One region of the Nonomuraea sp. NPDC049758 genome, then DNA from elsewhere that is predicted to be linked to it. Evidence: riboswitches for the same ligand, from Rfam matches in the RefSeq annotation. Region 1 holds a riboswitch; each other region holds the start of a gene.
What was found. A riboswitch is a leader RNA that binds a small molecule or an ion and turns the genes downstream of it on or off. The one in region 1 is predicted to bind cyclic di-AMP.
Positions count from the first base shown of each region.

Region 2: it holds a riboswitch for cyclic di-AMP, as region 1 does, so the genes downstream of both, AB0J46_RS15935 (C40 family peptidase) here and AB0J46_RS25880 (hypothetical protein) in region 1, are expected to answer to the same signal.
Region 3: it holds a riboswitch for cyclic di-AMP, as region 1 does, so the genes downstream of both, AB0J46_RS12200 (hypothetical protein) here and AB0J46_RS25880 (hypothetical protein) in region 1, are expected to answer to the same signal.
Region 4: it holds a riboswitch for cyclic di-AMP, as region 1 does, so the genes downstream of both, AB0J46_RS13190 (C40 family peptidase) here and AB0J46_RS25880 (hypothetical protein) in region 1, are expected to answer to the same signal.

Region 1 covers NZ_JBFAMZ010000010.1:11,919-19,058, reverse strand. The annotation lists gene AB0J46_RS25895 (M50 family metallopeptidase) at 1-137, shown strand, start outside; gene AB0J46_RS25890 (amidohydrolase family protein) at 164-1,309, opposite strand; gene sigJ (RNA polymerase sigma factor SigJ) at 1,460-2,368, shown strand; gene AB0J46_RS25880 (hypothetical protein) at 2,384-3,361, opposite strand; cyclic di-AMP (ydaO/yuaA leader) riboswitch at 3,367-3,505, opposite strand; gene galT (galactose-1-phosphate uridylyltransferase) at 3,574-4,644, opposite strand; gene AB0J46_RS25870 (DeoR/GlpR family DNA-binding transcription regulator) at 4,641-5,420, opposite strand; gene AB0J46_RS25865 (TrpB-like pyridoxal phosphate-dependent enzyme) at 5,675-6,985, opposite strand; gene AB0J46_RS25860 (HAD family phosphatase) at 7,081-7,140, shown strand, end outside.
Region 2 covers NZ_JBFAMZ010000005.1:348,861-356,000, forward strand. The annotation lists gene AB0J46_RS15925 (M48 family metalloprotease) at 1-272, opposite strand, end outside; gene AB0J46_RS15930 (hypothetical protein) at 284-1,117, opposite strand; gene AB0J46_RS15935 (C40 family peptidase) at 1,271-1,753, opposite strand; cyclic di-AMP (ydaO/yuaA leader) riboswitch at 1,884-2,047, opposite strand; gene AB0J46_RS15940 (NlpC/P60 family protein) at 2,398-3,324, opposite strand; gene AB0J46_RS15945 (NYN domain-containing protein) at 3,457-4,779, opposite strand; gene AB0J46_RS15950 (phosphotransferase family protein) at 4,924-6,003, shown strand; gene AB0J46_RS15955 (response regulator transcription factor) at 5,993-6,649, opposite strand; gene AB0J46_RS15960 (histidine kinase) at 6,670-7,140, opposite strand, start outside.
Region 3 covers NZ_JBFAMZ010000004.1:163,464-170,603, reverse strand. The annotation lists gene AB0J46_RS12215 (PadR family transcriptional regulator) at 1-84, opposite strand, end outside; gene AB0J46_RS12210 (MDR family MFS transporter) at 141-1,595, shown strand; gene AB0J46_RS12205 (DUF5302 domain-containing protein) at 1,643-1,843, shown strand; cyclic di-AMP (ydaO/yuaA leader) riboswitch at 2,009-2,143, shown strand; partial or broken gene AB0J46_RS12200 (hypothetical protein) at 2,367-2,795, shown strand; gene AB0J46_RS12195 (alpha/beta hydrolase) at 3,081-3,956, shown strand; gene AB0J46_RS12190 (hypothetical protein) at 3,999-4,370, opposite strand; gene AB0J46_RS12185 (roadblock/LC7 domain-containing protein) at 4,398-4,769, opposite strand; gene AB0J46_RS12180 (DUF4388 domain-containing protein) at 4,802-5,626, opposite strand; gene AB0J46_RS12175 (roadblock/LC7 domain-containing protein) at 5,630-6,004, opposite strand; gene AB0J46_RS12170 (helix-turn-helix domain-containing protein) at 6,142-6,492, opposite strand; gene AB0J46_RS12165 (NAD(P)H-binding protein) at 6,547-7,140, shown strand, end outside.
Region 4 covers NZ_JBFAMZ010000004.1:362,923-370,062, reverse strand. The annotation lists gene AB0J46_RS13215 (ROK family transcriptional regulator) at 1-565, shown strand, start outside; gene AB0J46_RS13210 (sensor histidine kinase) at 743-1,870, shown strand; gene AB0J46_RS13205 (response regulator transcription factor) at 1,867-2,568, shown strand; gene AB0J46_RS13200 (DUF2306 domain-containing protein) at 2,541-3,176, opposite strand; gene AB0J46_RS13195 (NAD(P)-dependent alcohol dehydrogenase) at 3,358-4,350, shown strand; gene AB0J46_RS13190 (C40 family peptidase) at 4,334-4,897, opposite strand; cyclic di-AMP (ydaO/yuaA leader) riboswitch at 4,928-5,086, opposite strand; gene AB0J46_RS13185 (3-isopropylmalate dehydrogenase) at 5,186-6,232, shown strand; gene AB0J46_RS13180 (branched-chain amino acid aminotransferase) at 6,433-7,140, shown strand, end outside.

The DNA.
Region 1 (7,140 bases):
TCCTGCGCCGCCCCGAGCCCCGCTACGTCGACATCGCCAAGGTGCTGCCGCTCACCTACGCGATGGCGTTCGTGCTGATCATCATGGCCGGTCTGCTGGTCTACGCCGACCTGGTCAACCCCCTCACGCTCGGCTGACCCGGCCGGCGCGTCACCGGCAGGGGCTACCGCGCCTGGCGCACCCCGCGACGCCAGACCTCGGCGATGTCGCCGACGGCGGTGACGTCCCGGGTGGCGTCGCCCTCGACCAGCACCAGGTCCGCGCGCAGACCGGGGGCGATCCGGCCGCGGTCGGCCAGCCCGAAGTGCCGGGCGGGCACGCTGGTCGCGGCGGCCAGCGCCTCCTCGGCGCCGAGCCCCGCCTCGGTGAGCAACTGCAGCTCGCGGTGCAGGCCGGCGCCGTGGGCGGGCACGAACGGCGTGGCGTCGGTCCCGGCGAGCAGCGGCACGCCCGCGCCGCGCAGGGCCCGCAGCGCGCCGACGGCGTTGACGGAGCTGCCCGGGCGGGCGCAGTCGGCGGTCTCGACGTGCTGAGCCGTGATCGCCTCGAAGTAGGCCAGCGTGGTCACCACGAAGACCCCCTGGTCGCGCACCCGCCCGGCCAGGCGCAGCGAGGCCGGGTCGTCCGGCGCCAGGTCGGTCCACACGTGAGCCAGGCCGTCGACGCCGGCGTCGAGCGCGGTCCCCACCTCGGCGGCGGTGATCGCGTGCGCGATGACCAGCAGGCCCGCCTCGTGCGCCGCCACGGCCAGGGCGGCGGCGACCTCCGCCGTCATGACGGGGAGGTCGGCCCCGTGCACGACGCCGTCGTCAATGACGATCTTGAGGTAGTCGGCCCCTTCGGCCAGCCTGGCCTGGACGAACGCCGGCGCCTGCGCCGGGTCGGAGACGAAGTCGATCGCCGTGACGTCGAGCCCGTCCAGGACGGTGCCCGCCAGGGCCGCCAGCAGCTGGGTCGGGTGGCCGCCCGGAGCGGTGGCCAGCGTGCCGGCGCTGCGCAGGTCGGCCACGTCGTCGTGCTCGGCGGCCAGCCGCCGCTGCCCGGCGAGGATCTGCGGCAGGCAGAACATGTCGAGCTCGGTGGTGACCCCGTACCGCAGGGCCTGGGCCAGGCTGCCGTCGAACACGTGGGTGTGCGCGTCGATCAGGCCGGGCAGCAGCGTCCTGCCCGTGCCGTCCACCTCGGCGTCGGCCGGGTGACCCGCGCCGGCGCCGACCGCGGCGATCAGGCCGTCCTCGATCACCACGTCGGCCGTCGCGATGGTGTGCTCGCCGTCGAACACCCTGACGTCGCGGATCAATGTACGCATCGAAGCTCTCCCTTGTGAGTCGTGACGCCACCACAGAGGGGGAACCGGCCGGGAACTGTGACATGAGTGGCATAGATCACGCTTGATGCCTTCATGTCACAATCGCCACGCGTCGGGACTCTTCGGTTGCGACAGACGAGGAGGCACGCCATGACACCGACCCCGCGGCACCCCGCCGACGCCGCCACCGAGCAGTTCCTCGGCTACCGGGAACTGCTGTTCTCGGTGGTCTACAACATGCTCGGCAGCGTCGCCGACACCGAGGACGTGCTGCAGGAGGTGTGGCTGGCCTGGTCCGCCCGGCACCGCAGGCCGGACGCCGGACCGGTGGAGAACGTCCGGGCCTATCTGGTGCGGATCGCGGTGAACCAGGCGCTCGCCCGGCGGGCGGACCTGAGCCGCCGCCAGGAGACCTACGTCGGCTCCTGGCTGCCGGAACCGCTGGTCACGGCCCCCGACAACGCCGGGGGCGCCGCCGGGAGCGGGGAGTCGTTGTCGATGGCGGTGCTGGTCGTGCTGGAGACCCTGTCACCGCTGGAACGAGCGGTCTTCGTGTTGCACGAGGTGTTCGGTTTCAGCCATCCGGAGACGGCCGACATCCTCGGGCGCACGCCGGCGGCGGTCCGGCAGCTCGCGGCCCGCGCGCGCCGCCACGTCCACGCGCGCCGTCCTCGTCACCGAACCCAGCCCGACGTCCACGCCGAGGTGACCGAGCGGTTCGCCGCGGCCGCCCTCGGCGGTGACCTGCGGGCCCTGCTGGAGGTGCTGGCGCCGGAGGTGACCTTGTGGACCGACGGCGGCGGCAAGGGACCGGCCACCAGCCTGCGCCCGGTCCACGGCCGGGACCAGGTGGCGGCGCTGTTCATGTCCGTCGCCGCGACGCTGACCCCGGGCGCGGTGGACCTGCGCTACCGGCGCGTGGCCGGCGACCCGTGCGCGCTCGTCTTCTCCGGTGACGGCCCGCTGGCCGTGGTCGTCGTCGATCTCACGCCCGAGGGCGACCGGATCGCCGCCGTCTACTCGGTCACCAACCCCGACAAGCTCACCGGCATCCGCTGAGCCGCCGGTCCGCGGCTAGTTCATCGAGATGTGCACGTGGTCGTAGTGGTTCTCGGTGATGCTGCCGCGGTCGGACATCGAGCGCCAGCCCGAGCCCTGATTGATGCGCTGCTTCCAGATCACGTACTTGACGCCCAGCTTGGCCTTGTTCTTCAGCGCCCAGTCGGCCAGCCGGTCGCCGAGGGCGTTGTTGACGGCGCTCGGCATGGTGCCGCCAGTGCTCATCATGAAGTCGCAGGCCCGGCCGAGCGGGTGCTCGCCGCTGGAGCCGGACCGGAAGCAGCCCACCTCGTACGGCAGCGAGAAGTTCTTCTGCACCTGCGCGCGCATCAGCCGGGTGCGCGGCGTGATGTTGTCCGAGCCGGCCGGCAGCTCGGGCGCCCAGCTCCCGTCGGACTTCTTGCCCGGCCCGAACGGCACCAGGTCCTGGAGCTTCTTCTTGATGTCGTCGATGACGTCCTGGGCGTCGTCGCGCTGCTCGGCCACCTCCGCCGTGCCCGCCTTCAGCTCCGTCGCGAGCGCGGCGGCGGCCGTGGCGGCCTTCTTCTGGTCGTCGCGGGCCTTGGCCACGCTGTCCACGACCGCCTGCTGCTCGGCGGTGAGCTGTTCGAGCACGGCCGCGCCGCCGCCGTCCGGGGTCATCATGAACGCCGGCAGGGAGGTGTCGCCGTTCTGGTAACGCAGCCGGGCGATCTCGGCGACCCGCTGCTCGGCCGTGGCCAGCGCCTGCTCGGCGGCGGCGAGCCGCTGCTGGGCCGCGGTGGCGGCCTGCTGGGCCTTGGCCAGCTCGACCCGCTTGAGGTTGTACGTCTCGATGAGCTTGTCGACCTTGCGGTTGAGCTCCTTGAGCTGGGCCCGCAGCTGCGCCTCGGACGGCTTGGGCGCGGCCGCCACGGCGGCCGCCCCGGAGACCGAGGCGGCGGCCGGATGGACGAGCAGGGCGGTGGCGGTGATGAGACCGACGGCAAGACTCGCGGGGGACGAAGCCGCCACGTGGTTGTTCCTCTCCCTCTGCCGGCCGGGTTAGCTGACGGGTTCGGGCACGGGAGCAGTCCCTACCACTTGCGCGGATTCACCCCGGATGCGATGGGTCCCCGGCTCCCGGGCAACACGCCCGGGATTAGGCGTACAACGACCGTTATGGCCGATGTCTAACGGGATATTAGTGGTAGATCACGAGTCATGCGACTTTAATGAGAAACCAATTAGTGATCAATTCGTGATCGCAACATGCGTGCCGCCTCCTCCGGCAGCACGTCGTTGACGAAGGCCCCCATGGCCGACTCCGAGCCCGCCAGGTACTTCAGCTTCCCGGGCGCCCGCCTGATACTGAACAGCTCCAGGTGCAGGTAGGCCAGCTCGCGGCCGTACCGCACCGGCGCCTGGTGCCAGGCCGAGATGTACGGCATCGCCACCCCGAACAGCGCGTCGAGCGCCCGCAGCACCGAGGTGTACAGCGGCGCGAACGCGGCCCGCTCCTCCTCCGACAGCGCGGCCAGGTCGGGCACCTGCCGGTGCGGATACACGTGCACCTCGAACGGCCAGCGCGCGGCGGCCGGCACGAACGCCGTCCAGAGCTCGTTGGCGGCCACCACCCGCGTGCCGGCGGCCTGCTCGGCGGCCAGCACGTCGGCGAACAGGTTGCCGCCCGTGTGCCGCGAGGCGGCCCCCAGCTGGAGCTTGGTGCGCGGGGTCACGTAGGGATAGGCGTAGATCTGCCCGTGCGGGTGGGGGAGCGTGATGCCGATCTCCTCGCCCCGGTTCTCGAAGCAGAACACCTGCTCGACGCCCTCGATGCCGGACAGCTCGGCCGTGCGGTCGGCCCACGCCTCCATGACCAGCCGGACCTGGGCGTTGGAGAGCCTGGAGAAGGAGGAGGAGTGGTCGGAGGTGAAGCACACCACCTCACAGCGTCCGACACCCGGCCGCACCTCACTCAGGCCGCCGACATCCCCGTAAGTCCCAAAATTTCCGGAGAAAGAGGGAAAGCGGTTCTCGAACACCACCACGTCGTAGTCATGGGCAGGGATCTCCGACGCCCGCGTGGCGGACGACGGGCACAACGGGCACTCGTCGGCCGGCGGCAGGAACGTCCGCGTCTGCCGGTGCCCGGCGATCGCGATCCACTCCTCGGTCAGCGGGTCGTAGCGCAGCTCGGAGGCCACCGGCCGCGGGTCGAGCGGCCGCCGGTCGATCGCGCTCCGGTCGGCGTCGTCGCGCCGGTCGAAGTAGATCAGCTCTCGGCCGTCTGCCAGGTGGGTGATGGTGCGCTTCAAGGCGTGCCCTCCGCGATGATCAGTTCTCCGGCCCGTTCGGCCAGCTCGGTGCGTGCTTCCTCGGGCAGCCCCGCGTCGCTGATGACCACGTCGGCCTCGGTCAGCTCGGCGATCGTGCTGATGCCGACCGTGTTCCATTTGGTGTGGTCGGCGGGGACCACCAGCCGGTGCGCCGCGGCCACCAGCTCCCGGTCGGTCTCGGACTCCAGCAGGTTGGGCGTGGTGAACCCGGCGCGCAGGCTCATGCCGTGCACCCCGAGGAAGAGCGTGTCCACGTGCAGGCGGCGGATGGCCGCCACCGCCACGGGGCCGACGAGCGCGTCGGAGGGCGTGCGCACGCCGCCGGTCAGCACGACCGTGCGGTCGGCGCGCGGGTTGCGGTGGAAGACCTCGGCGACGGGGATCGAGTTGGTGATCACGGTCAGCTCGGGCACCGCGACCAGGTGGTGGGCCAGCGCCCACGTGGTGGTGCCGGCGGAGAGGGCCACGGCGGTGCCCGGCCGTACGAGGGTGGCCGCGTGCCGCGCGATGGCCTCCTTCTCCTGCTGCTGGCGGGCGGACTTGGCGGTGAAGCCGGGCTCTTCGGTCGAGCCGGGGCCGAGGGCCGTCGCGCCGCCGTGCACCTTCTCCAGCAGCCCGCGCTCGGCCAGCACCTCAAGGTCGCGGCGTATCGTCATGTCGGAGACGCCGAGCTCGCGCACGAGGTCGGCCACCCGGACGCCGCCGCTGCTGCGTACGCGTTCGAGGATCGTCTGCTGACGCTGCTGTGCGAGCACGCCCACCCCTTCCAACAGATTCCACCAAATTATGACACGAGTTTGTTGAGGAATGTTAGGTCACGGCGTATCGCTTGTGCGAGCCGCGGGCAGGGGAGACCTTGAAGGTCACGATCCCGACCGCTGGAGGTGAGCCCATGGCGAAGCGTGCACGCAAGGGCAGGGGGCGCAAGAAGAAGAAGGCGAACCACAGGAAGCGCCCGAACGCGAACTGAACACGGGTGGCCGCGGGTCCCGCGGCCACCCGTGTCATCTCAGCCGGGCAGCTCGGTGAGCGCCTGGTCGAGGCGCTCCTGCGGCAGCGAGTAGTCCTCCAGTTCGCCGGCCAGGTGGCGGTCGTAGGCGGCCAGGTCGAAGTGGCCGTGCCCGCACAGCGCGGTGAGGATCACCTTCTCCTCGCCGCTCTCCTTGCAACGCAGCGCCTCGGCGATGGTCTCGGCCAGCGCGTGCGTGGGCTCGGGGGCCGGGACGATGCCCTCGGTCCGCGCGAAGCGCACACCCGCCTCGAAGCACTCGCTCTGGGTACGGGTCACCGCCTCGAACAGCCCCAGCTCGTACATGTGGGACAGCAGCGGCGCCATGCCGTGATAGCGCAGCCCGCCGGCGTGGATCGGGTCGGGGACGAAGGAGTGCCCGAGGGTGTGCATCTTCAGCAGCGGCGTCAGCCCGGCGGTGTCGCCGAAGTCGTAGGCGTACACGCCGCGGGTGAACGACGGGCAGGCGGCCGGCTCGACCGCCCTGAACTGGGTGCCGATCCGTCCGGCCAGCTTCTCCCGCAGGAAGGGGAAGGCCAGGCCGGCGAAGTTGGAGCCGCCGCCGGTGCAGCCGATGACCAGGTCGGGCAGCTCGGGCAGCTGCGCCAGGGCCTCCTCGCCGATCACCGTCTGGTGCATGAGGACGTGGTTGAGCACCGAGCCGAGCGCGTACCGGGCCTCGGGGTTCGCGGCGGCCACCTCGACCGCCTCGCTGATCGCCAGCCCCAGGCTGCCGGGGGAGGCGGGGTCGTCGGCCAGCGCCTTGCTGCCCGCGCCGGTGAGGGGGGAGGGGCTGGGGTGGACGGTGGCGCCGTACACGCGCATGAGCGAGCGCCGGTACGGCTTCTGGTCGTAGGACGCCCGAACCATCCAGATCCGGCATTCGATGTCGAACTGGGCGCAGGCGAACGCCAGGGCCGACCCCCACTGTCCCGCGCCGGTCTCCGTGGTCAGCAGCCGCACGCCTTCCTTGGCGTTGTAGTACGCCTGCGGCACGGCGGTGTTCGCCTTGTGCGACCCGGCCGGTGAGACGCCCTCGTACTTGTAGTAGATGCGGGCCGGCGTGTCGAGGGCCTTCTCCAGCCGGTGCGCCCTGATCAGCGGCGTGGGCCGCCACAGCCGGTAGACGTCGACGACCTCCTTGGGGATGGGCACGTAGCGGTCGCCGCTGACCTCCTGCGCGATGAGCTCCATGGGGAACAGCGGCGCGAGGTCGTCCGGCCCGACGGGACGGCGGGTGCCGGGATGCAGCGGCGGCGGAGGCGGCACGGGAAGATCGGGAACGATGTTGTACCAGTTGCCAGGGATCACCGTTTCAGTTTGAGCCGCCCCTGCGGGCCGTCAAGGGTCTGGACACGGACACGTTCCTTCTTTACCTTGGTTGAATCAGTTCACAGGAGGAGCATATGAAAATCGATGCGGTCGTGTTCGACATCGGCGGGGTGCTGGAGCTGACGCCGTCCCTG
Region 2 (7,140 bases), on a different contig from region 1:
TGACGGGGGTCCTCGGTGTCGGGGTCGGCGTCCGCGTCGGGGCGGGCGTCCGGATAGTCGGGGTCGTCGGGGTGGCCCGGGGACTCGGGGGGCTCGTTGGTGCCGGACGGCTCCGGCGGTGCACCGTCGCCGGGCCGGTCCCCGCCGTCGTCCCTGATGGCCACACCGCCGCCGTGCGCCGCCGCGACCGCCGTGCCGGGCTCGTCGGCCCCTCCGGCGACCGCTCCGGCGGGCTCGTCCCCTTCCCGGGGCTGGTCGTTCCGCTCGCTCATCTGCCTCCCCTTCACGCGAGCTGCTCTCGTACGTACTCGCGCCACCGTGCCGCCAGGGTCTCGGCGGTGAGCCCCACAGAGGCGAGCGCCTGATCGACGCCGGCCACGCGGGCATCACGGTAGAGCCGTACCAGGGTCCCGTCACCGAACCGGTCTGCGAGGAAGCGACACGCCATCCAGGCCTCCTGGTACGCCCGCGCGAGCCGTCCGGGATCGGCCGCCGTGGGGGCGAAAGCCGCAGGTCCGGGCAACTCGCTCGGCAGCCGGCCGGCCCGTACGTCGGCGGCGAGTTCGGCGGCGGCCGTCCCGACGGGGAGCCCGGCGTCGCGGTAGGCCACGTAGTCGGCGAACCCCTCGTAGAGCCAGACGGGCAGCCGGTCGGTGCCCGCGGCGACGTGGGTGAGCTCATGGGTGAGGACGACGTCGCGTCCCGTGGGGGTGAGCCGGGCGAAGGAGCCGGGCACGACGATCACCCTGGCGCCGTCGGCCACCGCGGCCAGCCCGTCCAGCGGGCCCGTGCCGGCCAGCCCGGCCGCCTCGGCGTCGGAGTCCGGCACGATGACCAGCGCGCGCACCGGCCGGCCGAGCATCGCGGACACCCGCCGTCCGGCGAGGTCCGCGCGGCGGGCCAGATCGGCGAGCACGCCGGGCTCTGCGCGGTGCCCCACGACCACGGACCGCGCGCCGCGGGCCACCTGACCGCCGTCGCTCCACAACCCGCGCGCCCCGGCGGGCAGGACGACGGCGGGCGGCGCGTCGGCCACCACGAGCACCGCCGTCGACAGCAGCAGGACCGGAAGGAGCAGACGCGGACCGCGAAGGGACGGACGCACCTGCGAGGACACGGCCCGATGCTAGTAGGCCCACGCCCCTCCCGGCCCCTTCCCGAGGCCGGACCCTCCACAGAGCCGGGCCCTTGGCCGGATCGGGCCCTGCTCGGGGCCGGGCATGCGACAGGCCCCGGCCCGGACCGGGGAGGGTCCGGGCGGGGCCCGTTGTCACGCGCCGGGACGCACCGCGCCGACGAACGACGACTTCCGCCATCCGCCCAGTTTGTCGATGCGCACCCGTTCGCCGGTCCGCGGCGAATGGACCATCTTGCCGTGGCCGACGTACATGCCGACGTGGCCCAGCCCGTTGAAGAACATCAGGTCGCCCGGCTTGAGATTGCGCCAGGAGACCTTGCGCTTGATGCGGGCGAACTGGCTGTTCGTCACGCGCGGGAGTCGTACTCCGGCCTTCTTCCAGGCGTACTGGACGAGTCCGGAGCAGTCGAACGCACCAGGGCCCGTGGCCCCGTACCGGTACGGGTCGCCGACCTGATGCTTGGCGACGGCGACGGCCCTGCGGGCCTTCGACGCCTGCCGCGCGGCCTTCGCCGACTTGGCAGACCTGGCGGTCTTCGCCGACCTGGCCGACTTCGCAGTGGCCGCCTTGGCGGTGCTGGACACCGCGGTGAGCCTGGCGGCCGATTCGCTCACCGTCTGCGCCCCGGCCGGCACGGCATGGAGAACCGCACCTCCGGCCGTCACGGTCATCGTGAGTGCGACGCCCCTCAGGGCAAGACGGGACAGACGGGGGTTATGCAGGGAGGTAGACAGGATTTCTCCTTGTGTCTTCCACGAACGCCTACCGGGTTAGCTGACGGATTCGGGCCTGGAAGTCGCCCTACGGCGCGATGACGCGCCGATTCACCCCTGATCCCGGGGGATTACGGGATCTTTGGGTCCCCGGCTCCGTGCCTCCTGGCTGCACGGACTCGGCAGGTCGCCGCCCGATGGATGTGCCTTAACGGGGATATCGGCGGCGACCGCTGGATTTTCATCTGGTCCGCATCGGGGGTTCCGATGTCGGTTCGCGGTGCGCATGGCTTGCTGACCGCGACGCCAGAAACTACGCCGAGGGGTCAAGATTTGGCAAAGGGAGACACGGCCTGTAAAGATCAGATAAAGGTGTAAGTAAAGGGTGAAACCCCTGCTCGACCAGAGGGTTCCGTTACCGCTTTGTGACCCTTCTCACACTTCCCGGCACACGCGGTTGTCAGGGCACTTTCGCCCCGTTTGTCCCGTTCGCCCCAGCGATCATGGGCACGCCGAAACCGCCCGCGATTCGGGCGGGGGCCGAGTCAGGGGCGGACGGCTCCGACGAGCGGGCGGCGGTAGTCGGCGAGGCGGACGACCTTGACGACGTCGCCCGTCTGCGGCGCATGGACGATCTTGCCGCCCCCCGCGTAGATGCTGACGTGCCCGAGCCCCTCGCTGAAGATGAGGTCACCCGGCTGGAGGTCCTTGAGGTCCACCTTCCGGCTCGCGCCCCAGGCCCACTGCTGCCACGTCGTCCGCGGCAGTGAGACGCCGGCGGCGCGCCAGGCGGCCTGGGTCAGCCCTGAGCAGTCGTAGCCGCGCGGGCCCGTGCCCCCGTAGATGTACGGCTTGCCCACCTGGGCGAAGGCGAAGTTCAGGACGGCGGCCGCATTGCCCGAGGCGGGACCGGTGTACTTGATGCCGGTGCTGTTGGGGTTGCCCGGGTTGTAGGCCCCCAGCTTGTCCAGGAGCTTCTTCTGCTGGCCGACCAGCTTCAGCACCTCGGCCCGCTCCCGCTGGACGGCGTCCCGCTCCTTGTCGGCGTCGGCCAGCGCGGTCTCGGCGTTGTCGCGCTCGGCCTTGAGCCCCTTGTTCTCGCGGTCGAACGCGGCCAGCTTCTCCAGCCGCTCGCGCGAGAGCTGCCCGGCCATCGCCAGCCCGGCCAGCAGGTTCTCGGGGTCCTCGACGCCGACCATGCCGGGCAGGGAGGTGACGTCCCCGCCCAGCTTGTAGGAGTCCACCGCCACCCTGATGATCTCGGCGCGGAGGTCGGCGACCGTCTGCAGCTTCTGCTTGTAACGGTCGTTGAGGCTGGTGTAGGCGTTCTTGGCCTTCTTGTAGTTCTCGGTCGCCGTGTTGTACCGGTCGACGACCTTGTCGGCCTTGTCGTTCAGCTTCTCCAGCTTGGCCTTGGCCTGTTTGAGGGTGGGCTTGGGATCAGCGAGCGCCGCACCCATCGGGACCGTCATCAGTCCGATCGCGAGACCCGCGGCCACCGTCACCCGGCCAAACCTCACAGCGTCGCCTCCCAGGGATTACACCTGGGGCGAAATAGTACAGAAGTGGCGGGTGGGGTCTCGCCAATAGTGCTAATTCGTAACTTATGCGCGGCCCAACCGGCGCAGCAGCAGACCGGACGGAACCGGTCTGGCGCCCATCCGGCGTACGGACTCGGCGACCTCGCGGTCGGAGGAGACGACGGCCATGGCCCGGCCGGGCGGCTCGGCCCGGACGAGCTGGCGGATCAGGTCGTCGGCGATCTCCCCCGGCGCGCTGAACAGCACCCGCACCCCGCGCGGCGCCACCACCTGCACCGGCGCGTTGAGCTCGGCGCCGTCGAAGACCACCGTCACCTCGACCCGGGTCTGGGCCACCAGCCCGCCGAGGCCGGTCATCAGCCGGTTGCGCTGGTCGGCGAGGGTGAGCGTGCCGTAGCCGGTCTTCGTGACGTTGTAGCCGTCGATGATCAGGTGGACCTGCGGCAGCGCCAGGAGCTGGTCGAGGAGCTGCGGGTCGTCGTCGGCCAGGGCCCGCGCGGGCACCCCGCGCACCCCGGGACGCTCGCCGGTGCTGGCCGCGACGGAGTCGGCGGGCCTGCTGATCGTGGTGGGCAGCGCCAGCTCCCTGCGCAGCCCGGCCGAGGCGTCCTGAAGGGCGTCGAGGAGCACCCTGATGCGGGCGTCCTCGATGCTGCGGCCCTCGCGGGCGGCCCGGCGGGAGGCTTCGAGCTGCCTCTCCACGTCGGCCAGGCGCTCGCGCAGGCGGCGCAGCTCGGCCTCGCCCGCGTTGCCGGCGGCAGAGGCGGCGTGCCGGGCGTCGTCGGCGGCCTGTTCCATCTCCTCGGCCCTGCGGGTGGCGGCCTTGGCCCGCTCGCGGGCGTCGTGGAGCTTGCGCCGCAGGTCGGAGTTCTCGGCGCGGGCCGCCTTGATCTGCTCGCGCAGCCGGTCGGCCTCCTCCTTGGCGGCGGTCTTCTGCGCGGCGAGCTGCTCGCGCAGCCGCGTCACGGCTTCCTCGCGCTCGGACCCCTCGGCCGCCACGGCGGACTGCTCCAGGTCGGCGCGGGCGGTTTCGATCATCTCCGCCCAGCCGGGGGGCCTGGTGAGATAGGCTGCGGCAGCCACCAGCACGGGGTCGGCGGCGGGCGGCACACTGCCCTCGGCCAGCGCGGCGACCAGCTCGGGCCAGCCGGTGGCGACGGACTCGGCGACCAGTTCGCGGAACTTCTTGTCATTCTCCAGTTGCGCGGCGATCGGCGCGCTGCCCAGCTTGGCGCGCTTGCGCGGGTCGAACTTCGCGATGCCGCGCAGCGGCGGCGGCACGGAGACGGCGGGCATCGTGCCGAGAACCTGCGCGGCCAGGTCGACGACGTTGAGGCGCACCTGCTCGGGAAGCGGGCGAGACAGGCCTTCACCCGCTGAACTCATCCCACTTGTCCCTTCGTGACATGCCCTTTCAGACAAGGGTACGGCTCTTGCGTACCTGACCGTAACGGTCCCTTGAACCTAGACAAGCGCTTGGTAGGGGGTATACGACTGAGCCGGGGCAGCGGTGCGGCCTGGAGGTGAGCGGTGACGGAACAGATGCGCACGTCCACGCGTGACCTGGAGGAACTGCGCGAGCGGGCGTCCCGCTGGCTGCGCGGACGGGTCGGCGGGGACGCCACGGTGTCGGAGCTGTCGCGGCCCTCCGGCAACGGCATGTCGAGCGAGACGCTGTTCTTCACCGCCACCTGGGCCGCCGGGACGCGGCGGTGCGTGGCCAGGCTCGCACCTGCGGCGGAAGCCGTTCCGGTGTTCCCCTCCTACGATCTGCGGGCCCAGTTCGAGGTCATGCGGCTGGCCAGGGAGAAAGCTGGGATCCCAGCGCCGAGACCGCTCTGGTTCGAGCCCGACCCCGCGCCGCTCGGGACGCCGTTCTTCGTCATGGAGCGGGCCGAGGGCGAGGTGCCGCCGGACGTCATGCCGTACACGTTCGGGGGCTGGCTGCACGACGCCTCCCCCGGCGACCGGCGGCGGCTGCAGGAGGCGAGCGTCGGGCTCGTGGCGGCGCTGCACGAGACGCCGTACACCGGGCAGGACGTCGCGGTGCTCGGCCCGCTCGCCCCCGGCGGCACGGACGGCCTGCGCGCGCACGTCGAGGCCCAGCGCGCCTACTACCGGTGGGCGCACGGCGCACGGCCGATCCCCGTGCTGGAGCGGGCCTTCGACTGGCTCGGCTCACACTGGCCGGACGACCCCGGCCCCGACGTCCTGACCTGGGGCGACGCCAGGATCGGCAACGTGATGTACCGCGACTTCACGCCTGTGGCGGTGCTGGACTGGGAGATGGCCGCCGTGGGCCCGCGCGAGCTGGACGTCTCCTGGATGATCTTCCTGCACCGCTTCTTCCAGGACCTCGCGGTGACGATGGGCCTGCCCGGCATACCGGACTTCATGCGCCGCGACGACGTTTGCCAGAAATATTGCGAAATAACTGGCTACGAGCCTCGCGACCTCGACTTCTACGAGATGTACGCCGCCCTCCGCCACGGCGTCATCATGGCCCGGGTGTGGCAGCGCAGGATCCACTTCGGCGAGCAGCCCATGCCGGACGACCCCGATGACCTGGTGCTCCACCGGGCCGCCATCGAGGAGCTGCTCACCCGCTAGCGTCGTAGACCAGCAGCGCGATCTGCACCCGGTTGTTCAGGTCGAGCTTGGTCAGGATGCGCGAGACGTGCGCCTTGACCGTGGGCACGCTCATGAACAGTTCCCGCCCGATCTCGGCGTTCGACCTGCCCTGCCCCACGGCCAGCGCGACCTCGCGCTCCCGCTCGCTCAGCCGGCCGAGCAGCCCCCGCGCCCGCTCGGTGCGGTCGCGCCCGCCCCCGTCGGACACGTGCGAGATGAGCTGCCGGGTCACCGCCGGCGACAGGATCGGCTCCCCCGCGGCCACCCGCCTGACGGCGTCGACCAGGTCGCCGGGCGGGATGTCCTTCAGCAGGAACCCGGCCGCCCCCGCGCGCAGCGCCCGCACGACCTGGGCGTCGGCGTGGAACGTGGTCAGCACCACGACCTCGGGCGGCGAGGCGGTGCGGCGCAGCGCCTCGGTCGCGGTGAGCCCGTCGACGCCCGGCATGCGGATGTCCATCAGGACGATGTGCGGCCGGTGCTCGGCCACCCGCGGCGGCACCTCGGCCCCGTCGGCCGCCTCGCCCACGATGTCGATGTCCGCGGCCCCGCCGAGGATCATCGACAGCCCGGCCCGCACCATCGCGTCGTCGTCCACGATCAGCACCCTGATCGGCGCGTCCATCTGCCCTCCGTCGGTCAACGTCACTCCCCGTCCTGCTCCGGCGGCCACGGCAGCCAGGCGCGCAGCCGGAACTCGCCGCCGGTCACGCCGTGCTCCAGCCGGCCGCCGGCCAGCTCGGCCCGTTCGGTCAGCCCGATGAGCCCGGCGCCCGCCCCCGGCATGCGCGGCCCGTGCCGCGACCACACCGGGTTGCGCACCTCGGCCGAGACCCCCTCGCCCGGCTCGCCCGCCACGGCCACGGCCACCGGCGCGCCGCCCGCGTGCTTGCGCGCGTTGGTGAGCGCCTCCTGCACGATGCGGTAGACGTTGCGGCCCGCCCCGGCCGGGACGCCGTCCGCGGCGCCCAGGTCGAGGCGTACGTCCATGCCGGCCTGGCGGCACTCCTCGACCAGCGCGGGCAGGTCGGCGAGCGTCGGCTGCGGCCGGTCGGGCACCGGGTCGGCGGCCCCCGGCGGGGTGTGGCGGAGCACGCCGATCACCTCGCGCAGGTC
Region 3 (7,140 bases), on a different contig from region 1:
GTGCTCGAACTTCTTGGCCAGGTCGTAGCCGCTGGCCGGGCCTTTGGTGGCGAGCAGGCCGAGGAGCGCGATCCGCAGGGACATGCCCGCCAGCATAGCGAAGGCTTGACATGTCAGCTCTTACATATCAATCTTCACCTGTGACTAATGACATGAAGACCAAGGGCAACGGGTTGGTGTTGCTGGCGGTGCTCGGCGGGATGTTCCTGGCGATGCTCGACCAGACGATCGTCGGCACCGCGCTGCCCCGCATCACCGGCGAGCTGGGCGGCACCCGGCTCTACACCTGGGTGGTCACGGCCTATCTGCTCACCTCCACCGTGACCGTGCCGCTGTACGGCCGGCTCTCCGACCAGCACGGCAGGAAGCCGCTGCTGCTCATCGGCATGTCGGTGTTCGTCGTCGGATCGGCGTTGTGCGGGCTCGCCCAGGACATGACCCAGCTCATCGCCTTCCGCGCCGTGCAGGGACTGGGCGCGGGCGCGTTGTTGCCGCTGTCGCTGGCCCTGGTGATGGAGATGTTCCCGCCCGGACGCAACGGCGCCCGCGTGCAGGGCGCACTCGGCGGCGTGATGGCGTTGACGTACCTGGCCGGGCCCTTCCTGGGCGGGTTGTTCACCGACCACGCGAGCTGGCGGTGGGCCTTCTACGTGAACGTGCCGCTCGGGATCGTGCTGATCGCGATCGTGGTGCTGCGGCTGCCGTTCCGTCCGGGCACCGGCGGCGGGGGCCGGCCGGACTACGCGGGCATCGCGGTGTTCGGCGTGGCCATCAGCGCCCTGCTGCTCGGCCTGACCGAGAAGGGCCTGGACGGCAACTCCTGGACCTCCCCGCCCGTGGCCGGGCCGATCCTGCTGGGGCTGGTCCTGCTGGCCGCGTTCGTGCTGGTCGAGCTGCGGGCGGCGAACCCGGTCATGCCGATGCACCTGTTCCGGGACCGCACGTACACGCTGGTCAACGCGACCTCCTTCTTCACCGCCTTCTGCATGTACGCCGGCGTGGTGTTCCTGCCGCGCTACTTCCAGCAGGCGCTGGGCGTCAGCGCCACCGAGTCCGGGCTGAGGATCTACCCGATGACGCTGGCGATGGTGGCGGGCAGCGCGCTCATGGGCACGCTGATGTCCAGGACGCGCACGTACAAGCCGTGGCTGGTCGGGGCGCCGTTCCTGCTGGTGGCCGGCAGCCTGCTCTGCCTGAACCTCACCGTGCGCACCGACGGCCTGCTGCTGGCCGGGTGGATGGCGCTGCTCGGGCTCGGCATGGGGCCGATGTTGTCGGGGCTGACCGTGGCCGTGCAGCAGGCCGTCGCGCCGCGGTACATCGGCACGGCCTCGGCCAACCTCACCTTCTTCCGGCAGATCGGCGGCTCGGTGGCGCTGGCGCTGGCCGGCACCGCGTACACGTCGGTCATCACCACGGACGCGCCGGTCCACGGGCTCGCGGCCGCGCACGCCTCGGCGGCGGCCGTGGTCATCCCGTCGCTGGGCGTGGCGGGCGCGGTGATCGCCCTGGTCGCGCTGGTCATGATGCCCGGCAGGCGGCTGGAGCAGCCGCCCGCGGCGGAAAGCAGAGTGGAGGCCGGTTTCGCGTCGTAAGCGACGTCGTGCGAAGCTGTGGATGTCCCCAGAACCAGGAGGTCCTCATGGCGGAAACACCGGAGCCGGAAGTCAGCGAGACTCCCGAGGACGAGATGAAGCGCAAGTTCCGCGAGGCGTTGGAACGCAAGCGCGGGCAGCAGGCCGACTCGGCCGCGGGTGGCAGGGGCGTGGACCCGTCGAAGATCCACGGGGCGCACGGTCCGGCAGCGAGTAAAAGATCCTTCAGGCGCAAGAGCGGCGGCTGAAAGGTCCGATTTAGCAGGGGGTACGGCATGCCGTGCCCCCTTTCTCTTTACCTCGATAGGTAGATCTTTACCCGGTTCATGACGATTCGTTTGTATTTGTCCGAATCTCTGGGTACCGTCTTAACCAATTACCAGCTGGTGGCGTAGTCCCTACCAGGAGAGGGACGACAGCTGGCGCCGAATCCCGACTTGTCGGGAACCGGGGACCCATCTCATTGGGGTGAATCCGGCCATGTGCCGGTAGGGCATCTCCACGCCCGAACCCGTCAGCTAACCCGGTAGGCGAGATGGAGAGGACTTCACGCATGTACCACCTCGTCGTACCCCCGGACAGTGTAGTGACGACCGCCTGCTGAGCGGTCTCTTCCCTGACTTCCCCCACGCGCCGCGTAACCACCTTTTCGGCGCTCTGCCCGGTTACGCACCGTAGTCACGCGCGTTCCCCCTGTCCCCTCGCGAAGGACTTCACTGCTTCATGTCTCGATTTGGCCTGCGCTCTCTCGCCCTGCTGTCCGTGTCCGCCATGGGCGCGCTGACGATCTCCGCCACCGGCGCCCACGCCGACACCGGCGACGACCAGAAGATCCTGCTCAAGGGTTCCACGAAGGCCTCCTACTTCTGGGACGACTCCTCCGGCCGGGCCGGCGACACCGGCCTCCCCGCCAGCGGCAAGCCCATGCAGAAGGGCCTGGCCGCCAGCCCGAGCTGGCCCCTCATGACCGAGGGTTACGTGACCTACAACGGCAAGAAGATGCCGTTCTTCGTGGGCGACCGCGGCCCCGGCGAGCCCTCCAGCCGTGGCGTCATGCTCGACCTCGACGCCAAGACCTTCGCCGAGCTGACCGGCGGCACCTTCAACCCCGACACGCTCGGCGTGGACGGCAACGGCGGCCAGGGCCACATCAAGATCGACTACGTCATCACCAAGTGGGGCGACGGCAAGGGCAAGAAGAACTACCCCGTGGCCTTCTCCACCGGCGCGTGGGGCAGGTTCGACGCCAACCCGGCCGAGCCCCCCAAGGTGCTGGCCGACAAGCCCGCCGAGGACGCGGCCGGTTCCGCCGGCGGCCAGGTCGGGAAGACCGTCGCGATGGGCGGCACCGTCATGGCCGGCGTGCTCGTGCTGGCCGGCGGCGGCGTGGTGCTCGGCGGCGAGCGCCTGCGCAAGCTGCTCAACGACTGATCTCCGGACAGACCGCTCTTTACGCCTCGCGACCAGAATGACATTCTGGTCGCTGTGATCCAGCGCGCAGCCGCCAACGGCATCGAGATCGCCTACGAGAGCTTCGGCTCACCCGCGGGCAGGCCCCTGCTGCTCATCATGGGACTCGGCGCCCAGCTCATCCACTGGGACGACGAGTTCTGCGAACTCCTGGCCGAGCAGGGCCACCACGTCGTCAGGTTCGACAACCGCGACGCGGGCCTGTCCACGCATCTCCACGACGAGGGCGTGCCCGCATGGGGCGCGCCCTCGCCGTACGTGCTGGACGACCTGGCCGACGACAGCGCCGGGCTCATGGACGTCCTGGGCCTGCCCGCCGCGCACGTCGTCGGCGCCTCGATGGGCGGGATGATCGCCCAGGCGCTGGCCGTCCGGCACCCCGCCCGCGTGCTGAGCCTGACCTCGATCATGTCCACGCCCGGCCCGCAGGCGGCCCCGCCGACCGAGGCGGCCGCCGCGGTGCTCCTCGCCAAGCCCGCGACCGACCGCGAGGGGGTCGTCGCCGGCGCGCTGACGACCTGGGCCGTGCTCGGGTCCCCCGGCTGGGAGCTGGACCGCGAACGCGTCACCAGGCTGGCCGGGCTCGCCTTCGACCGCTGCCACGACCCGGCCGGCACGGCCCGCCAGCTCGCCGCCATCATGGCCTCCGGCGACCGCACGTCCGCGCTGGGCGGGCTGAAGGTGCCCGCGCTGGTCATCCACGGCGAGGACGACCAGCTCGTGCCGCTCGCCGGCGGGCGGGCCACGGCCGCCGCCATCCCGGACGCCCGCCTGGTCACCTACCCCGGCATGGGCCACGACCTGCCCCGCGCCCTCTGGCCCGCGATCGTCGCCGAGATCACCGCCCACACCGGCTCCGCGGCGCCCGCCCGGCCCGAGCCCGCCGCGTGACCCGCCACGTGACCCGCTGCGGCGCCTCGCTGCGCGGGCCGGTCAGAGCTCCAGCTTCTCCTCGATGACCTTGAGCATGTGCCGGGCCAGGGCCAGGTTGGCCCGATTGCGGTCGAGGGCGAGGTAGAGGAACAGGCCCTTGCCGCTGCGGCCGGTCAGCGGGCGGATGATGTGGTACTGGGCGGTCAGCGTGATCAGGATGTCCTCGATGCCGTCCTTGAGGCCCAGCGAGTCCATCGTGCGCAGTTTGGCCTTGATGACCTCGGTGTTGCCCGCCGCCGCGACCTGCAGGTCCAGCTCCTTCGAGCCGCCGAGCGTGCCGAGCGCCATGCCGCTGCCGTGGTCGACGATCGCCGCCCCGATCGTGCCGTCGATGCTCATCATCTCTTTGAGGGAGACGTCCATGCCTGCCATGCTTTCCTCCGCTTCGGTGGGGATGGTTCAGTGCTTGCGTGCCACGGCGGCCACGGAGGCCGCCGTCTTCCTGCCCTCCAGCCGGAGGAGCCCGACGTTGGCGCCGGGTCCCGCCAGAACCGTGAGGACGATCGTGGGGCCCGCGGCGTAGAAGGCCACGAACCCGGCGCTGCCGGACACGAGGGTCTCCTCGAACGTCCCGCGCCCCGCCATGGTCAGCATCCGGCCGCTCATCGCGAGCAGCGCCGCCGACAGCGCCGCCACCTGCTCGCCGGTGTCTCCCTGCAGGTCGCAGGCGATCCGCAGGCCGTCGACGGTGCACGCGACGCTGCCGGTGACGTCCGGCGTGCGGCCGCGCAGGAGCTCCATCTCCGCCAGGACCTCTTGCCGTAGCTCCACGGGTGGCCTCCTCCTGCGTCGTGAGGGGAACCTCACGGCATCTCCTCCAGCGCCTTCTTCAGCCGCAGCAGCAGCGTCAGATCGGTCGGGTCGCCCGTCGGCACCGGCCCGGCGGCCCCCGCCCGCCCGTTCCCGGCGGGAGCTGCCACCGCGCCCGGCACCCGCCTGGGCAGCGCCTCCCCGTCGTCCGGACGGCGTTGCGCGGGCCGTACCGGATCCGGCGGGACGAGGAGGCCGGCGGCGGCCAGCCTCCTGACGGCCACCAGCACCGAGTAGCCCGACCGGCCCAGATGCCGGGCCAGCTCCAGCGGGGTCGCCTTGTGGTCGGCCCGTACGACGACCTCCCACTGCACCTGGCTGAGCGCCACCCCGTGCCCGGGCAGGCGCGGGACCGGCCGCACGGGCTGGGTGTCCACCTCCGGCGAGGGCCAGATGCCGGCCAGCTGCTCCCGGCGGCGGGCGGACTCCCGCACCAGCTCCTGGACGTCGAAGAACCACTGCCCGCCCAGCCAGTGCTCCTCGCCGGGCCGGAACTTCGGCCGCACGCCGGTCACCGGCAGCAGGAAGAAGGCGGCGTCCTGGACCACGCCGAGCACGGCGTACTGGAGCTCGGCCAGGGTGACCGGGCCGTCCTGGAGCAGCCGGGCGCGGCCGCCGTCGGCCTGCAGGGCGCGCAGGGCCGGCTCCGGCACCCGCCCCCTGGCCGCGAACAGCCGCTCGACGCCCGGCGTCTGGGCGCACTCCATGTACGTCACGCGCCCGTCCGACAGGTAGATCGTGCCGTTCCGGCCCACGCGGAGCGCCCCCGTCGCGCGTTCGCGGGCGAGTCCGGCGAGGAGTGAGTCGAGCGCGGCCATGGCTCAGGTGGTCAGCAGGTCGGAGATGGCCCGCAGGCGGTAACGGGCCAGGGCCAGGTTCGACCGTTCCGGGTCGAGGCGGACGTAGATGACCAGCGGCCCCTCGAAGACCGTCTCCAGCAGCCGGAGCAGGTGGTGCCCCCGGTCGGTGGTGACGAGCATGTCGTCGATGCGCACGATCTCGCCGGGACACGTCCGGGTCAGCCCGTCGGTCGTGGCGCGCAGCGCCTCGGTCAGCGCCGCGGCGGACCTGTCGGCGTCCACGCCGGACGCGCTGCTGAAGGCGACCGCCATGCCGCTCGTGCCGTCGACCAGCATGGCGTCGAGCGCGCCCGGTATCGACATGACCTCCGCCAGGCAGGTGTCCACTCCCAGCACCGCGAGCCTCCCTCCGTCGTGGGACGGGGAAAGCGTAGGGGGCCACAAGAGACCAGAAGGGAGGCGATTTACCGAGGGATACGTTTTTATACGGCCAGGACGAAGAAAAGCATCACTCGTGCGGAAATATGATCAATTCACGAGGTTTTTTCACGATGGCGGAGCATTTCGTGCACGTTCTCCTCGGCCCACCGCGCGACCACTGAGATCGGCGCGTGCAGCGAGCGGCCGAGGTCGGTCAGCGCGTACTCCACCCGCGGCGGTACCTCCGCGAAGACCTCGCGGGTGATCAGCCCGTCCAGCTCCATGGCCCGCAGCGTCTGGGTGAGCACCTTCGGCGTCACCCCGCCGATCCGCCCGCGCAGCACGGTGAAGCGCATCGGCCCGTCGCTGAGGCTGAGCAGCACCAGCACCGACCACTTGTCGCCGATCCGGTCGAGGACCAGCCGAGTCGGGCAGTTCGGGTCGAAGGCATCACCAGTATCCATAAGGTACTTATAGCACGATGAAGTAACCAGTATCCGTTGGATACTGTGCTTCTCATGAAGATCCTCGTGTTCGGCGCGACCGGAATGATCGGTCAGCGCATCGTCACCGAACTCACCGGCCGCGGCCACGACGTCACCGGTGTCAGCCGCCGCGGTCCCGTCAAGGGCGACGTCCACGACGCCGCCACACTCGCCGAGGGCTACGACGCCGTCGTCTGCGCCATCGCCCCGCCGCGTGACGGCACCGAGCCCGAGCCGCCGTTCCTGGCCGCCAACCGCGCCCTCATCGACGGCCTGCGCGCCGCCGGGGTGAGCCGGGTGCTGGTCGTGGGCGGCGCGGGCAGCCTCAAGGCCGGCCCGGACGTCGACCTGGTCGACACGCCCGGCTTCCCGGAGATCTACAAGAAGGAGGCCAGGGCCGCGCGGGCCGCGCTCGGGCTCTACCGGGAGGTGACCGACCTGGACTGGACCTACGTCTCACCGGCCGCCGAGATCGCGCCCGGCGAGCGCACCGGCGTCTACCGGATCGGCCGCGACGACCTGCTCAGCGACGCCGACGGCCGCAGCTTCATCACCGCCGAGGACTACGCGGTGGCGATCGCCGACGAGCTGGAGGAGCACGCCCACCCACGCACCCGCATCACGGTC
Region 4 (7,140 bases), on a different contig from region 1:
GGCGCGGGGGGCGGCGGGCGAGGTGTCCTACATCCCGGCCGCCGAGGAACCCCCCGCCCCCGCCCCACCGACCGGCCCTTTCACGCACGCCGCCGACCCCTTCGCCCAGGACGCCGACTCCTTCGCCGAGGACGCCGACTCCTTCGCGCACGACGGCGACCCCTTCACGCACGGGGCCACCGAGGCGGCCACCTCCGCGCCCGGTGTGGTGCGCGCCGCCCGGGCGGCGGGGCTGGAGCTGGAGACGGCGAGGGAGGTCTTCGCCGCCGCCGCCGAGGGGAACGCGGCGGCCAGGTCGGTGGTGGAGGCCGAGGGCCGGCGCATCGGCGGGTTGCTGGTGGCCGTGGCCGCCGTGCTCGATCCGGAGGTGATCGTGCTGAGCGGGGGAGTGGGGCGCAACCTCGACCTGCTGGGCGCGTCCGTGGAGCGCCGCATCGCCGAGCTCGGGCCGCTGCGCCCGCGGGTGGTGGCCAGCGCGCTGGGCGACAGCGGCGTGCTGCTGGGCGCGGTCGCCCACGCCAAGTCCCGCGCCTGGGACCTCATCTTCGACGCCCGCAAACACTGACCTTCAGCCCCGCCTCCCCTGTAGGCCGGTAGCTCCGCGCCCTGGGGTACCAACAGCCAGCCCCTCTTCCCTGTAGGCCGGTAGCTCCGCGCCCCGAGGTGCCGACTCCCAGCCCCCGCCTGTGGGAGGGGGGTTTGGGGCGATGCGGGGGAATGGGGGCGCGCTTACGATATGGGGGTGGCCGGCCTCCTTCGTTCTGTGTGGCGCGAGCCTCGTCCTCCCGGCCCGCCCCTGCGGGTGTGGCGTGACTGGGCGCTCGTCGCGGTGCTCGTGCCGGCCGCGGTGATCGAGGGCGTGCTGCGGCCCGACCTCCGCTGGCCGGTGGTCTCGACGGCCGTCACCGTCGCGCTGATCCCCACGCTGCTGTGGCGCAGGACCAGGCCGCTGCTCATGGTCGCGCTCGTGTTCGGCGCCACCACCCTGGCCCCGCTGCTGACCGGCGGCGAGCCGGTGGAGACGTACACGCTGGCGTTCGTCACGATCGTGCTCTACGCGCTGTTCCGGTGGGGCTCCGGGCGCGAGGCCGTGATCGGGATGGCGGCCGGGCTGGTCGCGGTCGGCCTGTCGCTGGTGTCCGGACGCATGGCGCCCGGCGACGTCGTCCCGGCGCTCGGCGTGCTGGTCGCGACCGTCGGGCTGGGCAGCGCCTTCCGCTACCGGGCCGGCGCGCGGCTGCGCGAGCTCGACCAGGTCAAACTGCTCGAACGTGAACAGCTCGCCCGCGACCTGCACGACACCGTCGCCCACCACGTCTCGGCCATGGCCATCCGCGCCCAGGCGGGCCTGGCCACCGCCGCCTCCGAGCCGGGCGCGGCCACCGACGCGTTACGGGTGATCGAGGCCGAGGCGTCGCGCACGCTCGCCGAGATGCGGGCCATGGTCCGGGTGCTGCGCAGGAACGAGCCGGCGGAGCTGACCCCGGGCCGCCACCTCGACGACCTGCGGCGGCTCGCCGGACGCCCGCGCGTCGGCCCGGCCGTCGAGGTGGAGATCGCGGACGGGCTCGGCGACCTGCCGCCCTCGGCCGGCGCGGCGCTCTACCGCATCGCCCAGGAGTCGATCACCAACGCCCGGCGGCACGCCCGTCACGCCACCCACATCACCGTCCGGGTCACCGCCGACGACGCCGCCGTACGCCTGACCGTGAGCGACGACGGCGACCGCGCCGGCGGGGTCGCCGCCCCCGGCTACGGCCTGATCGGCATGATCGAACGCGCCGCCCTCCTCGGCGGCACCTGCGAGGCCGGCCCCAACCCCAACCGGGGCTGGACGGTCACCGCCGTCCTGCCGAAGGAGACCGCATGAACGCCCGGCGGGAGGCTGCGGGAAGCGACCCGGAGGGCACGGAGGCCATCCGGGTGCTGGTGGCCGACGACCAGGAGATCGCCCGTACCGGGCTCAGGATGATCCTCGACGCCCAGCCCGGCATCGAGGTCGTCGGCGAGGCCGGCGACGGCAGGCGGGCCGTCGAGCTGGCCCGCCGCCTGCGCCCCGACGTGTGCCTGTTCGACATCCGCATGCCCGGCCTCGACGGCATCGCGGCCACCCGCGAGCTGGCCGGCCCCGACGTCGCCGACCCCATGGCGGTCGTCGTGATCACCACGTTCGACCTCGACGAGTACGTCTACGCCGCCCTGCGCGCCGGAGCCAGGGGTTTCCTGCTCAAGGACGCCGGCCCGGCGCTGCTCGCCCAGGCGGTGACCGCGGCGGCCGGCGGCGAGGCGCTCATCGCTCCGAGCGTGACCGCGCGCCTGCTGGCCGCGTTCGCCGGGGCCGGGCGTACGGAGGCGCCCGCGCAGCCGGTCGAGGCGCTCACCGGCCGCGAGGAGGAGATCCTGCGCGCCGTGGCCCGCGGCCGGACCAACAGCGAGATCGCCCGCGAGCTGCACATCTCGCTCAGCACGGTCAAGAGCCACGTCGCGAGCCTGATGACCAAGCTCGGCGTGCGCAACCGCGTCGAGATCGCCATGTGGGCCTACGAGACCGACCGCGTACGCACCTGACCTCCAAGGGTTCTGCGGACGACCCACTCGGCCACCGCCAGGTTGATCACCCAGCCCGCGCCGACGAGCAGCGCCCGGCCGAGCTCGCCGGGCGGCCCGAAGGCGGCCAGCCCGAACGCCAGGGTGAACGCCTGCGTGCCCGCGCCGAGCCCGATCGCGTACCCGCGGGTCATCCAGGCGCGATGCCGGGCCACGTCGCGCCGCCGGATCGCGGCCAGGCCGAGCAGGAGGCAGGCGGCCATGGCCGTCCCGAACAGCAGCCGGAAGGCGGCCAGCAGCGTCCCGTCGCCGGCGGGAAGGTCGGAGAAGAGCGTCAGCCACACCCCCGACAACGCCGCGACCAGCCCGCACGCCACCAGCACCCGCCCCGCCGCGCGGTGCCACCCCGGCCGCCCGGCCCGGAACCGGGCCTGGAACTGGAACGTGCCGAGGACGCAGAACACCAGGGAAGCCGGGATGTGCAGCAACACCGGCACGGGCATGGCGAAGAAGCGCGCGTTGTCCGCCGTGACGGGGGCGCCGGCGGCCAGTTCGGTCAGCCGGAGTGCGCCGGCGACCAGCGGGACGACGCTGAGCGCGAGCAGCCCGGCGGGTGCGATCCATCTCATGCCCGAGAGCGTGCCGTCCGCGCCCGTGCCCGGTCATCGCGCGGACGGCCGGTCCTGATTCGCACCATCGGCGGGCGGGCGGTCGTACTTTCGGCCATCGAGCCGTCGCCTTTCGACCGTTGAGCGTCCGCGCAGGTCACGCCCACACTGGCGGCACATCAGCGGCACGAGGGAGAAAACGATGAAGGCGTACGTCCTGCGCTCGTTCGGCTCGCCCGACCAACTCGTCCTGACCGACGTGGAGCGGCCCGTGCCGCGCGACGACGAGGTGCTGGTCCGGGTGCGGGCCACGTCCGTGCAGCCCTACGACTGGCACTTCATGCGGGGGGAGCCGTACCTGGCCCGGGTCATGGGCGGCGGGGTCGGGCTGCGACGGCCGCGCATCGCCGTCCTCGGGGCCGACGTGGCGGGGGAGGTCGAGGCGGCCGGCAAGGACGTCACGCTGTTCCGTCCCGGCGACGAGGTGTACGCGATGTCGCTGGGGGGCGGCTTCGGCGAGTACGTCTGCCTGCGGCAGGGCGAGGTGGCGCCCAAACCGGCGGGCCTGTCGTTCGAGCAGGCGGCGGCGGTGCCGATGGCGGCCAACACCGCGCTGATCGCGCTGCGTGACGAGGGACGCCTCCAGCCGGGCCAGAAGGTGCTGGTCAACGGCGCGTCCGGCGGCGTGGGCACGTTCGCCGTGCAGCTCGCCAAGGCGCTGGGGGCGCACGTCACGGGCGTGTGCAGCGGGCGGAACGCGGACCTGGTCCGCTCGCTCGGCGCGGACGACGTCATCGACCACACCAAGGAGGACTTCGCGGCCTCGGGCCGGCGCTTCGACCTGCTGCTCGACGTGGCGGGCGGCCGCCGGGTAGCGGACTGCCGCCGCGTGCTGACCAGGCAGGGCACGTACGTGCTGGTCGGCGGGCCGGCCGGCCGCTGGGTGCAGCCGGCCGGCCACATGTTCGCCGCGCTCGCGTCGGGGCCCTTCGTCCCGCAGCGGATCGTCAGGGCGGACGTCGTCCGCTGCGGGAGCAACAGGGCGAACCTGCTGATGCTGACCGGGCTGATCGAGCGGGGCGCGGTCACCCCGGTCATCGACAGGACCTTCCCCTTCGGCGAGCTCCCGGCGGCCGTCCGCTACCAGGAGGAGGGGCACGCCCCGGGGAAGGTCGTCGTCACAGGGTCGCGGTGAGCATGGCGGGGGCGGGGGCCTTCTGGAGCTGCTTGTAGTCGGCCCAGCGCTTGACGCCCTTGGGGTCGGGGCGTACCGCGCCGACGAAGGCCTGCCTGCGCCACTGCGACAGGCGTTCCTCCTTCACCACGTCGCCGGTGTGGGGGGAGTGGACCATGTAGCCGGGCTTGGAGATCATTCCGACGTGGCCGAGGCCGCTGAAGAACACCAGGTCGCCTGGCTTGAGGTCCTTCCAGGCGATCTTCCTGGAGAAGGCGCCGTACTGCTCCGCGGCGGTTCTGGGGAGCTCGATGCCGGCGTCCTCGTAGGCCCGGAGCATGAGGCCCGAGCAGTCGTAGCCCCGTTCGCTGGCGCCGCCCCACACGTACGGGGTGCCGCGCTTGTCCATGGCGTATTCGAGGGCGACCTTCCAGGCCGGTTTCGGCACGTGCCGTTCCTGGACCTGTTTCACCTGGGGGCCGGTGAGGGTGATGGAGGGGGTGGGGGCGGCCGGAGCGGCGGGAGCCGCGGGAGCGGCAGGCACGAGACCTGCGGCGCCCGCTGCCACCGCCACAAGGATGGCGATGCTAGACAGGGGACTGTCCTTCCACGTGGCCGACCGGGTTAGCTGACGGGCTCGGGCCTGGAAGTAGCCCTACGGCGGCTCCTCGGGGGGAGGCGCAGCCGATTCGCCCCGGGGGGAAAGGTGGGTCCCCGGCTCCACGCAGCGGCTGCGTGGATTAGGCTCGACGGACTCTAACGAAACGGTCAAAAGGTCGCAATCCCCCCAAAACGGATTGTCCGGTTGTTGAGATGATGTGTTCGTCAGCCGAGACGAGCCGGTAAGGTACCGCCCATGGAGTCGCGTAACATCCGCCTGGCCGTCATCCCCGGGGATGGCATCGGCGCCGAGGTCGTAGCCGAAGGGCTCAAGGTCCTGGAGGCCGTGGGCACGAAGATCGAGCCCACCCACTACGACCTGGGCGCAGCCCGCTACCACCGCACGGGCGAGACCCTGCCCGACGCGGTGCTCGAAGAGCTGCGCGGCTACGACGCGATCCTGCTCGGCGCCGTGGGCGACCCCAGCGTGCCGCCCGGCATCCTGGAGCGCGACCTGCTGCTCAAGCTCCGGTTCGAGTTCGACCACTACGTCAACCTGCGGCCGGTCAAGCTGTTCCCCGGCGTCGAGACCGCGCTGGCCGGCGCCACCGCCGAGCACATCGACATGGTCGTCGTCCGCGAGGGCACCGAGGGCCTCTACGCGGGCACCGGCGGCGTCATGCGCCGCGGCACGCCGCACGAGATCGCCACCCAGGAGTCGCTGAACACCGCCCACGGCGTCGAGCGCGTCGTGCGGTACGCCTTCCAGAAGGCTCAGTCGCGGCCCCGCAAGAAGCTCACGCTCGTCCACAAGACGAACGTGCTCACCTTCGCCGGCGACCTCTGGCAGCGCACGGTCAACCGCGTGGCCGCGGAGTTCCCCGACGTCACCACCGACTACAGCCACATCGACGCGGCCTCGATGTTCTTCGTCACCCAGCCCGAGCGCTTCGACGTGATCGTCACCGACAACCTGTTCGGCGACATCATCACCGACCTCGGCGCCGCGATCGCCGGCGGCATCGGCCTGGCGGCCAGCGGCAACATCAACCCCGAGCGCACCTCGCCGAGCATGTTCGAGCCGGTGCACGGCAGCGCCCCCGACATCGCCGGTCAGGGCAAGGCCGACCCGACCGCCACCATCCTGTCCGTGGGCATGCTCCTCGACCACCTCGGCCTGCACGCCGAGGCCGCCAAGGTCGAGCAGGCCGTGGCCGCCGACATCGCCGAGCGGGTGACCGGCCGCGCCGGCCGCTCGACCAGCGAGATCGGCGACGACATCGCCGCGCGAGTAGCCGGCTAGGACCGCCTAGCCCCGCACGCGCCTGGCGGTCCGAACGCGGACTGCCAGGCGCTTTTTCGCGTTCGCCGGATCTAACCACCCCAACTGCCTCTTGCCATCCCAAATCGCGAGACACTAGGAAGTACGAATACTGCTCGCGGGCAGTAGCTAACAGAATCAGCTTTCGAAGTCGCAGATTCGTAGAGAGAAGGACCTTCGTCATGACCATCGCTCAGAAGCTCAGCTTCGACGTGCAGCATTCCGACCACGCTCGCACCGCGGCCGAGCGGGAGCAGGTACTGGCGAACCCCGGGTTCGGGCAGGTCTTCACCGACCACATGATCTCGATCGACTACACCGACGGCGAGGGCTGGCACGACGCCCGGCTCATGCCGTACGGGCCGCTCTCGCTCGACCCCGCGACCTCGGTCTTCCACTATGCGCAGGAGCTGTTCGAGGGCCTGAAGGCCTACCGGCAGATCTCCGGCTCGATCGCGACCTTCCGGCCGTACGCGAACGCCGCCCGCTTCAACCGCTCGGCCGAGCGCATGGCCATGCCCGAACTGCCGGAGGACGCGTTCGTGGAGTCGCTGGAGCTGCTGGTCTCGGCCGACAAGGAGTGGGTGCCGACCACCGAGGGCCACAGCCTCTACCTGCGCCCGTTCATGTTCGCCACGCAGGCCGGGCTCGGCGTCAACTACCCGTCGAAGACCTACAAGTACATGGTGATCGCCTCGCCGGCGGCCTCGTACTTCAGCGGCGGCATCAAGCCCGTCTCGGTCTGGCTGTCCACCGAGTACACGCGCGCCGCGCCCGGCGGCACCGGCTTCGCCAAGTGCGGTGGCAACTACGCCGCCGCCTTCGTCGCCCAGCGCCAGGCCGTCGACAACGGCTGCGACCAGGTCGTCTGGCTCGACGCCCACAAGCAC